DNA from 3 places in the Cohnella algarum genome. Region 2 is predicted to be linked to each of the others. Evidence: riboswitches for the same ligand, from Rfam matches in the RefSeq annotation. Region 2 holds a riboswitch; each other region holds the start of a gene.

Region 1 (3,269 bases), 630 kb from region 2:
CTCGCCCGGCCAATACCGCAAAGGTTGACGGCGGGCGGGCGCGGTTCCCGCCCCGCCCGCGTCCGCCCGCCCGTCCGCGCGCGCCTGCCGGCCTTGGCCGCGCGGCTTCAGCCGAACCGGCCGATCCAATCGGACAGCGGCTGCTCGGCAAGCGAAGCGATTTTCAGATCGGCTTCGGAAAAGTCCATTCCTTCCGTCAGCGGGTTCGGCACGGCGATGCCGTACATGCCGGCGGCCTTCGCCGCCCTCAGCCCGTTGACGGAATCTTCGATCGCGACCGCTTCGTTTCCGCGGACGCCTAGCGATGCGAGCGCAAGCTTGTACAGCGCCGGGTCGGGCTTGACTTTTTCCACCTCGTCCGCCGTATGGATCGCATCGAAATAAGCGAGCAGCCCGTGCTCCCTCAGATGCGGTTCGACCGAGCGGCGGTAAGAGCTCGTCGCAAGACCGATGCGCAAATCCCGCCGCTTCGCTTCTTCCAGCGTCGCGATGACGCCCGGCCGAAGCTCGACTTCTTTGGACTTGGCGGCGAACCGTTCGTTGAACAGACGTTCAACGGCCGGGCGGTCGATCGGTCGGCCGCAAAGCCGCTCCAAATCCTCGTAAGGGTCGTAGGCGCCCCACGTGCCGATTCCCAGCGCCCAGCGTTCGAGCTCCAGCTTCTGGCCGTGGTCCGAGAAGATGTCGCAAAACGCGTCGTACGCCACCGACTCGGTATCCAATATCGTTCCGTCAAAATCGAACACGACTGCCTTGATCAATCGCTTCTCTTCCTTTCTTCTCCAGCATGGCTTGCGGCGGCGATGGCGGCCGGTTCAAATATCGACCGCGTACGAAAGCGCGAGCTCGTCTCCGGATTTTCCGCGAATGCCCCAATTGCCTCTGGGCATCTCGATGAGGACGATTTCCAGATCGTTCTCGGTAAGCCCGCACGCTCCCGCTCCTTCGTACAGCAGCCGGATCAGGTTTTTTTTCGCTTCCTCCGAACGACCTTCGAACATCATAATCTCTACAATCGTGTAATGCTCGGAACGGTCGGCGGGAAAAATGAAATCCGCCTTGTCCAACCCGATGAAGCGTTGAAATCTTTTTTGTTCGGGAATTCCCCACGCTTCCGTCAGACACATATGGATAATGTCCGACAGCGTTTCCCTTACCGCTCCAAGCCGTTCGCGAATACCGTATACTTTTACCTGAGCCATTGGCTGCTCACCTCTCTCTGTCTCCTTCTGAAACTCCGTATCCGCCTCTATCGTATCATGATTTCCCCGGCAAACAAAAGAAGCCGCCCCGAAAATCGAACGCATGTTCCGTAGGAATTTAGTCGATTTATGGCGAAACATTATCTTTATAGGTAAAAAGGGTGACAACTTGGTCCTTTCGACTGGTGCGTTCAAACCGAAAATCGCAAACCTTTTGAAAAAAAGGGGCGCAAAGCCCATGGGCCTAAGGATCCAGAATCTAAGGCAGCCGGGTTACCGAAATTGTCGATCATCAGAAAGGAAAACTCATGACTACGATGGAAAATCTCATTACGCAGCAAGATTTTTATCACCTTTTTCAGCCGGTGCTGCATCTTGCCGACCGGTCCGTGCTCGGTTATGAGGCGCTCATCCGTTGCGACGCCGTTCGCTCGCCGGACCTGCTTTTCAAAGCGGCCGCGGAGCAAAACAAGCTGTTCGAGCTGGATACGCTGTCCGTATACAGCGCTATCGCCGCTTTCTTTGCCGACAAGAAGCGGAAGGAGTCCGGCGAGTACCTGTTTCTTAACGTCTTTCCGTCCTCGCTCGCGGACGAGACGTTCCCGCATTTTATCGAAAAGGCTTTGCGGGATTATCTGGTTCTGGCAGACCGGATCGTATTCGAAATCAACGAGACGGTGACGGAAGCGGAGAGCTGGGATGACGCGAACTTTATCGGCAACTTGCGTTGGCTCCGCGAATCCGGATTTCTTGTCGCATTCGACGATGTGGGGGAAGGAGCGACGACGCTCAGGAAAATTATCGAAATCGCCCCCGACATGATCAAGCTGGACCGGTTTTTCGGCAGGGATCTGCAGGTCGACGCGGAAAAACGCAAAATGTTGAAGTTGTTTGCGGAATATTGCAAGGACAACACGCTGCTTATCTTGGAGGGGATTGAAGAAACGGAAGACCTGATGCAGGCGCAGCAGTTGGGCGTCGCGTTGGGACAGGGATTTCTGTTGTCCAAGCCGAAGCGGCTGGCGGACCTCTACTCAACGGGCGTCCCTTAAATCTTCGGAAAAGGGAGTCGTAGATATTGGAAGACCGAAAGAACTATTCGAGAAAAGCGATGCTGTCATTAAAAATTTCCGAGTTTGAAATGCCGCCCATGCAGGATTTGCTTATTATCGGCAGGCGCGCCCCGATCGGTCCGGAAGCCGTGCGCAGAATGGCCGAGGCGCTTAGCCCCGACCAGTTCTCCGTGGTCCGGACCGACCATCCGAAGATCGAGGCTGTCCTCATCCGCACCTCCCTTCTGCAAATGCTGGACGAGAGCGTACTGATGGACGTCATCGTTCAGGAAGCCGAGGGCTCATCAACGAAACGATGGTGCTTCGCTCGGAGCTGAAGGTGGAGGTATCCGTGCAACGGGAGGTCGACATCCGATGAAGGTCGGCGAAGTGATGACTCGCACGATTCATAGCGTGTCGTCCGGTCGAAGCGTGCTCCATGCCTCCGAACTGATGGAGAGGTTTCGCATCGGCTCCCTCCTCGTCGTCGATGCGGGAACGGTCACGGGCATCCTGACGTCGCGCGACGTGCGAACGACGCATCCGAACCGGATCGTTGCCGACGCGATGACTGCCGATCCGATCGGAACCGTCGAGGACGCCTTCGTTTGGGACGCTCTGAACTTGATGGCGGAGAACGGCATTGAGCGGCTGCTCGTCCGTTCGAAGGACGGATCCCCGTCCGGGATCGTCACCCGGGAGACGCTTGCTTCCCGGATTGCGGAGCTGACCGATCCGATGACCGGACTGTTCAGATCCGATTATCTCGAGGCGATTGCGTTGGATCTGATCGCGCGCGGCCAGCCGTTTCATTTTTTGTTCATCGATTTGAACGATTTCGGCGTCGTCAACAAGCGGTTCGGGCATCCGGTCGGGGATGACCTTATTTGCGGCTTCGCGGGGAAACTGAAATCCGTCTTCGGCGAAGAAGATTGTCTATGCCGGTATGCGGGAGACGAATTCGCGGTGCTTAGCAAACGTCCTCCTTCCTTCATTCGAGATGCCGTCGGGACGC
Region 2 (3,269 bases):
TCGTTGCCTATGGAGCTTTCTCGGACGTGGGGGCGGCATCGGCCGCTTCGGCACCGCCGCTCGGCGCGGCCTCTGAGTCGGCCAAGCCGGACGTCATTCCGGAGCTGCCGGAAGCGGCGTTGTATGTCGCCGACTCGGACAAAACGGGCGAAGTGGTCGAGATCGCCGAGGAGGAAGTGCCGCTCGGAACCGTCGAAACGAAGGCCAAGCCGGACGTCATTCCGGAGCTGCCGGAAGCGGCGTCGTATGTCGCCGGCTCGGACGAAACGGGCGAAGTGATCGAGATCGCCGAGGAGGAAGTGCCGCTCGGAACCGTCGAAACGGAGGCGAAGCCGGACGTCATTCCGGAGCTGCCGGAAGCGGCGTCTTATGTCGCCGGCTCGGACGAAACGGGCGAAGTGATCGAGGTGGCCGAGGAGGAAGTACCGCTTGGAACCGTCGAAATGGCGGCGAAGCCGGACGTCATTCCGGAACTGCCGGAAGCGGCGTCGTATGTCGCCGGCTCGGACGAAACGGGCGAAGTGATCGAGGTGGCCGAGGAGGAAGTGCCGCTCGGAACCGTCGATCACGGCGTTGATGCCGCGAAGACGATCGAAGAGGACGAGGCGCCGCTTGGCACGCTGCCGCAGACCGGCGAGTCCGGTCCGCTTCCGTTTTACCTGTTCGGATCGGCGCTTGCCGTTTTCGGCGTTTGCCTGCTGCGCAAAAAACGCGTAAACTGACCGTATGAACGCGGGCCTGTCCGGCCTGAATGCGTCGCTGCATTCACGCTTCTCCACGGCCCAGGAGGGATAACGACATGAAAAAGCTGTACTTGCTTTTCATCCTGGCGGGCGTTTTTCTGATCTGCTACCCGCATCTGAACGAGTGGGTTCAGGACCGGAAGCAGGCGCAGTTGCTGGCTGCCGCGGAGCGGGAGCTGGCCGAAGCCGACGATCGGCTGTCGTCTTCCGTATCTACGCTAAAGAACGGCTTGGCGAAAGTGAACGCGCTATTGGAACAAAGCGCGCAGGAAGAAGAACCGGAGGAGCCCGACCCGTTTGCCGCGTACGCGGAGGACGAACGGCCGCTCGCCATCCTGACGATCGACAAAATCGACGTCAAGCTGCCGGTGCTCGAAGGGGCCACCAAGCAGAACATGAAGCACGCCGCGGCGCACATGACAGAGACGGCCGCGCTGGGAGAGGTCGGCAATGCCGCCGTCGCCGCGCATAGAGCCAGAACGAAGGGCCGCTTGTTCAACCGGCTCGACGAAGTGGAAATCGGCGACAAGATCGACGTCAAGACAAGCGAGGGCAGCTACAGCTACACGGTTTACGAAATCAAAATCGTGGAGCCGACGGAGCTTTCCGTGCTGGAGCCGAACGGAACGGACCGCATTTTGACGCTCATTACGTGCGATCCGCTCGTCAACCCCACGCATCGTCTGATCGTTCACGCCAAAATAACCGATTCCGCCGCGACGGCGGATTAAAAACTGCTTTTCTATTTCGACAAATAATGGTATAATTTTTATGTAAAAGCTTATCACGATAACGGCAAACCTGTCGAAAGGCAGGGACGCAAAGCTACAGGGCCTTCCTCCGAGCGAGATGGCAGCCAGTTGCCGAACGACATGGCTTTTTTTGTTTTTTCGAAGCCTCTGAAAACTTTACCGATAATGGCATACCTGTCGAAAGGCAGGGACGCAAAGCCATAGGGCCTTCCTCCTAGCGAGATGGCAGCCTGGCCGCCGAAGGGAGTTTTACGAATGCGCAAGCTCGCGTTCGCGACCGCCGCGATCGTTATATTGTTTACCATGTTGTTTGGCGCCGCAGCCTACGCCGCCAACGAAACCGGCGCGGAATGGCTGGACACGACAAAGCTGGATACCGGGGCGGTCGGCGTGCGCTATGCAGTCAAAGCCGACGTCAAAACGAAGGCCATGATCGTCAAGGACACCGGAAAATATACCTATACGCTCAGAGCGGACAAGCCTGTCGAATGGTTCCCTCTGCAGTTGGGCAACGGCGACTACACGGTGACGATTCTGGAAAACGTCAGCGGCAATCAGTACAAAGTCGTGGACAAGGCAACGCTGACGCTCGCTTTGCAGGACGGCACGGCCGTTTATTTGAACCAGGTACAGAACATCGATTGGACGCCGAACAGCATCGCCGTTCAAAAGGCGAAGGAACTGACGCAGAACAAAAAGACGGACGCCGAAAAGGTGGCCGCCGTTTACCGATACGTAATCGACAACGTCAAGTACGACAAAGAGCTCGCGGCCGCAGCCACGCCGGATTACCTGCCGCAAATCGACCGCACGTTCGCCAGCAACAAGGATATCTGCTACGGCTACGCCGCCTTGACGGCCGGCATGCTGCGCGCGCTCGATATCCCGACGAAGCTGGTGACGGGCAAAACGACGTACGTAACCGAGTACCATGCCTGGAATCAAGTGTTTCTGGACGGCCAATGGGTGACGATCGATACGACGGTCGACGCCGGACTCAAAGCCGGCAAGCAAGATTTCCAAATGATCAAGGATGCCGCTCTCTATACGACGGACAAGGTGTACTAAAGCCTTGGAATTTGCAAAAAAAGCCCAGGAAGCTCCGAGCCGCAGCGCGGTTTTCGGGGCTTTTTTTCAGATCGAAATCGAGCGTTCAGTTTCTGTACAGTTCAAACGGCTATACTTGAATGAGCGATATTCGGGGCCGGCAATGGGTCGTTCGTCCCGAAATTTCAGGCAACGAAACGAAAGAGGTAAGGATATGTTTGCTTTTGGAGGAAATTCAATCGTAACGGTAATGATCGTCTACGCGCTCGCAGCCGTGAATTTATATGCCTGCCTGAGCTTCGCGGGCAAGATCGGGCTTTCGAAAGGGGAAAAAGGGCGGCTCGCCGCGGTTCAGGCGGCGGTGACCGTCGTTTTCGGCATCGGGACGGATTTTTTCTCGGAAATGATCGACGTTTCCCGGACGTTTCCGTTTCTTTTCGCTTTAACTTCGGTTCTGGTGGCGCTGATCGCCGTCGTCACGGCCGTGCTGATGGCCAGCTGGATCATGGACGAAAAAAGCCTGAACCTGCGCCAATGCATGGCGGGGACGACGCTGCTGGCCGCAGGGTTGTCGTCGATGCATTACAACGGCTTGGCCGCCCCTTGGCTTATGGAGGTCTACGATCCCAATCTCATCGCGATCGTCGCGATTACGGCCGTCGTCGCCATCGCAGGGGTCAGCTGCATTTTTCCCAGGCTTGCCAAAGGGGCGATCGCCGCAGCCATT
Region 3 (3,269 bases), 520 kb from region 2:
CAATCAGCATCGGGGCCTTGGCTCGGCTCGCGTCGGCGATTCCGTTCATCATGTTGCTCACGCCGACCGCGCCGGCGCCCGCGCATACCGCAAGCTTGCCGGTAACGCTCGCGTAACGGGCCGCCATATAAGCGGCTCCGGCTTCGTTTTTGGTGATGATCGGCGCGATGCCGACATCGATCAGGGAGTCGTACAGCGGTCCGATAATTCCCGCCGGGATGCCGAACAGATACTCGACTTGGCTTGCTTTCAGATAGCGAAGTATGGCTTCCGCGATTTTCATCTGAGCCCACTCTCCTCCGTTAAGCTTGAAATATCTCTCTGTATCCTTCTACCAGCCGCTGCGCCTGACCGATCTCTTCTCCCGTGAATTCATGCAGCTCTCCGATGGACGCGACCAGGACGATGCTTTTGACGACCGCTTCCTCCGTTACCGGCAAAATCAAAATGCTGTCGATGCCGAATAGGAAAAACTCCGACGCCGACCGCGGATCGTTCTTGACATCCTGCACGGCAATCGGCCGGGGATCGCGGACGAGATCGGAAAGCAGCCGGTCGCGCTCGACGTAGACCGGGCTTTCCGCATGTACGCTTTTCCACTTTTCGACGCCGAGCTTGTCGGTTTTCGTCTTGAGGACGGGATGCAGGCGGCCTCCTTCGATCCGGTGGCAGGCGATGTCCCGCACGCCGGTCAATCGCTCGAGCTCTTCGAACAGCTCGCCAAGCCGCTCCAAATCCATTGCTTTTTCCCTCCTTCGTCTCGTCAATCCGCGAGCGAATCCAGCTCCTGCCGCAGCCGCTGGGCCTGCTCCTGCATTTGCCGCGCGGATTGAAGCGACTCTTCCATCGCGGCGAGCTGCTCGTCGGAGCAAACCGCGATCTCCTTCGTTCCCGCAAGCGACACTTCGGTAATCGACACCGTCTCGCGCACCGAGCTCAGGATCTGTTCCGCGCTGGCGCTGATTTCCTCCGTCACGCCCGACACTTCCTGCACCTTGAAGGACACGTTTTCCGTCAATGACGCGATTTCGCGGAACGATTGCCCCGCGACGCCCGCGAGCTCCGAACCGGACCGGACCTCGTCCAGCACCCGGCTCATCGCTTCCCGCGTCTCCCGCGAGCCGGCGCGGATATGCTCGACCGTCCTGGCGATCTCCTTGGTCGAGCTCGAAGACTGGTCCGCGAGCTTGCGGACCTCGTCCGCCACGACCGCGAAGCCGCGCCCGAATTCGCCCGCGCGCGCCGCCTCGATCGCCGCGTTCAGCGACAGGAGGTTGATCCTGGAGGCAATCTCGCCCATGATCGCCGTCACCCGGTCGATTTCCAGGGTGCGCCTGTCCATCTGCTCGACCGCCGCCGAGGAGGCCAGCGCCGCTTCGGTAATGTTCTGCATCTGCGCGACGGTCCGCTCGATCAGCTCCATGCCGCCGCTCGCCTTCTGCGCGACTTCGGACATCTCGTTCGCCAGTCCCTGCGACGATTCCGCGATGTGCTCCATCCCTTTGCTGACTTCTTCCAGCATGAACATGTTGCCCCGGGAGCTTTCGGCAATCGTTTCGCTGCCGCCGGCGATCTGCCGGATCGACTCCGAAATGCCGACGACCATGTCCGTGCAAAACTCCGTGTTGCTCGCCAGCGATTGCGAAGCCGCCGCCACTTCGTTCGTCAGCCCGCCGATGCGGGCCAGCACTTCGCGCAGCTGCCCGTTCTCCAAGGGCATTGATTCCGACGTTGCGAGAGCCGCGCTTTCGCCCTGCACCCCTGCGGTTAACGCTGCGGAAGCGCCGAAGACGCCGGCGCGGGCCGCCTTGCGAATGGCCGCATACGCGCAGAAGCTGCCCAGCAGCAAAAATAAAACGGCGAATCCGACGCTCAGCCAGGCGACCCTGGTTTTCAAGTCTTTTATGTAGGTTGCGTCCATTTCGATTCGCATGACCGACGCGGCCGTAAAATAGATCGCGAGGCCGAACGCGACGGAGAAAACCGCGATAAAGCCCGTCGCGGCCAGCGCCCATTTTCCGACCGTGCCCTTTTTCCAATGCCCAACGTTCAAGCGTTTCTCCTCCAGCAATCCGTTTTCGGCGTTCCTGCCGTTCCCGCCCGGAGGGCAGCGCCGAGTCCTTGTCTTCCGGGCGTTGGTCTCGTCTTCCCCGAACCACCTTCTTTCCGCGGCTGCGCGTTTTGCAGGAGTCGTCTTCTTCAGGGAAAAACAAAAAGGACTTTCTACTAAAAGAAAGCCCTGCCGCCCTCATGAAGACACAAAAGATCCATAAGTTGGCAGCCCGGCGATCATAGCAGAACCTTAGACCCGTAGCTTTGCGTCCCTGCCTTTCGACAGGTTTGCCGTTCACTTCTTCACTTTATGATTTCTTTAACTTCCTGTATGTATAGTTATCGGAATAATGCGAGTAAATTTGATAGAAATTTAGATTTATTTACAAAATTTTTTTCAAAATCTTCTACCGTACCGTTTATCCTATTATTGTAAGCGTAATCAAGCCTTGCCGGTCAACGTACCGATAGTTTCCGCCCCCGGTTCGTTCCTCCCTCGTTTTCATTCGCTCCCGGTCGCGCGTCACCGTCCGTCTCCTAAACGCAACAACCGGACGCGCCAGTCGGGCGGGCCCGGATGTTGGGGATGCGGTCGAAACGAAGAACTAACCTTTACTTGGTTACGGTCACGACAATCGTTTCGCCGGACGTCGTCCCGGCGGCGTTGATCAATTCGCCACGGTACTCGTAAGTTCCCGGCGCCCTGCCTTCAAGGCTCGTTACGGCGCTTTGCGCGCCCGGCGTCGAGGCGTTCAGAACCTGCGTATCGACCAGCGTGCCGTTTTCATACAGCCGGTATTCGCCGGCGTTCGTTCCCCACCACATGTTCATCGTCACCTTGTAGTTGCCGTCCCCGTCCCAGTTGTCTTGGGACAGCACCGGCTTGCCCGGATTGGCGTCGGTAACGGTCACGACATGTTCTCCGCACGTTGCCGTTCCGAAAACATTGATCAGTTCGCATGTGTACGCATACGTGCCGTTCGGCTTGCCGGCAATGTCAACGGCCGCTTTTTGCGCCGAGGGCGAAGCGTCCGCCAAGCTTTGCTCGCTGATCAGGACTCCGTTCTCGTACAGTTTGAAGACCGAGCCGTTGTTGCCCCACCACATATTCATCGTCACGGTGTAGCTGCCGTCCTTAAGACCGGTGTCGTGGCCGTTGTTGTCGGATAATACGGGCTTGCCCGGCGCTCCCGTCGCGAGCGGTTCGAAAACCGTCA

The links. A riboswitch is a leader RNA that binds a small molecule or an ion and turns the genes downstream of it on or off. The one in region 2 is predicted to bind cyclic di-GMP.
Region 1: it holds a riboswitch for cyclic di-GMP, as region 2 does, so the genes downstream of both, JW799_RS15315 (EAL domain-containing protein) here and JW799_RS12910 (transglutaminase-like domain-containing protein) in region 2, are expected to answer to the same signal.
Region 3: it holds a riboswitch for cyclic di-GMP, as region 2 does, so the genes downstream of both, JW799_RS14840 (methyl-accepting chemotaxis protein) here and JW799_RS12910 (transglutaminase-like domain-containing protein) in region 2, are expected to answer to the same signal.

Annotation. Positions count from the first base shown of each region.
Region 1 covers NZ_JAFHKM010000002.1:3,452,931-3,456,199, reverse strand. The annotation lists gene JW799_RS15330 (helix-turn-helix transcriptional regulator) at 1-28, shown strand, start outside; gene JW799_RS15325 (HAD family hydrolase) at 108-761, opposite strand; gene JW799_RS15320 (tautomerase family protein) at 816-1,202, opposite strand; cyclic di-GMP riboswitch class I at 1,397-1,483, shown strand; gene JW799_RS15315 (EAL domain-containing protein) at 1,511-2,254, shown strand; gene JW799_RS15310 (hypothetical protein) at 2,281-2,592, shown strand; gene JW799_RS15305 (GGDEF domain-containing protein) at 2,630-3,269, shown strand, end outside.
Region 2 covers NZ_JAFHKM010000002.1:2,825,926-2,829,194, forward strand. The annotation lists gene JW799_RS29625 (LPXTG cell wall anchor domain-containing protein) at 1-722, shown strand, start outside; gene JW799_RS12905 (class D sortase) at 800-1,474, shown strand; cyclic di-GMP riboswitch class I at 1,528-1,611, shown strand; cyclic di-GMP riboswitch class I at 1,653-1,737, shown strand; gene JW799_RS12910 (transglutaminase-like domain-containing protein) at 1,751-2,563, shown strand; gene JW799_RS12915 (diguanylate cyclase domain-containing protein) at 2,757-3,269, shown strand, end outside.
Region 3 covers NZ_JAFHKM010000002.1:3,341,894-3,345,162, reverse strand. The annotation lists gene JW799_RS14850 (thiamine pyrophosphate-binding protein) at 1-283, opposite strand, end outside; gene JW799_RS14845 (GAF domain-containing protein) at 303-740, opposite strand; gene JW799_RS14840 (methyl-accepting chemotaxis protein) at 764-2,053, opposite strand; cyclic di-GMP riboswitch class I at 2,274-2,355, opposite strand; gene JW799_RS14835 (endonuclease) at 2,665-3,269, opposite strand, start outside.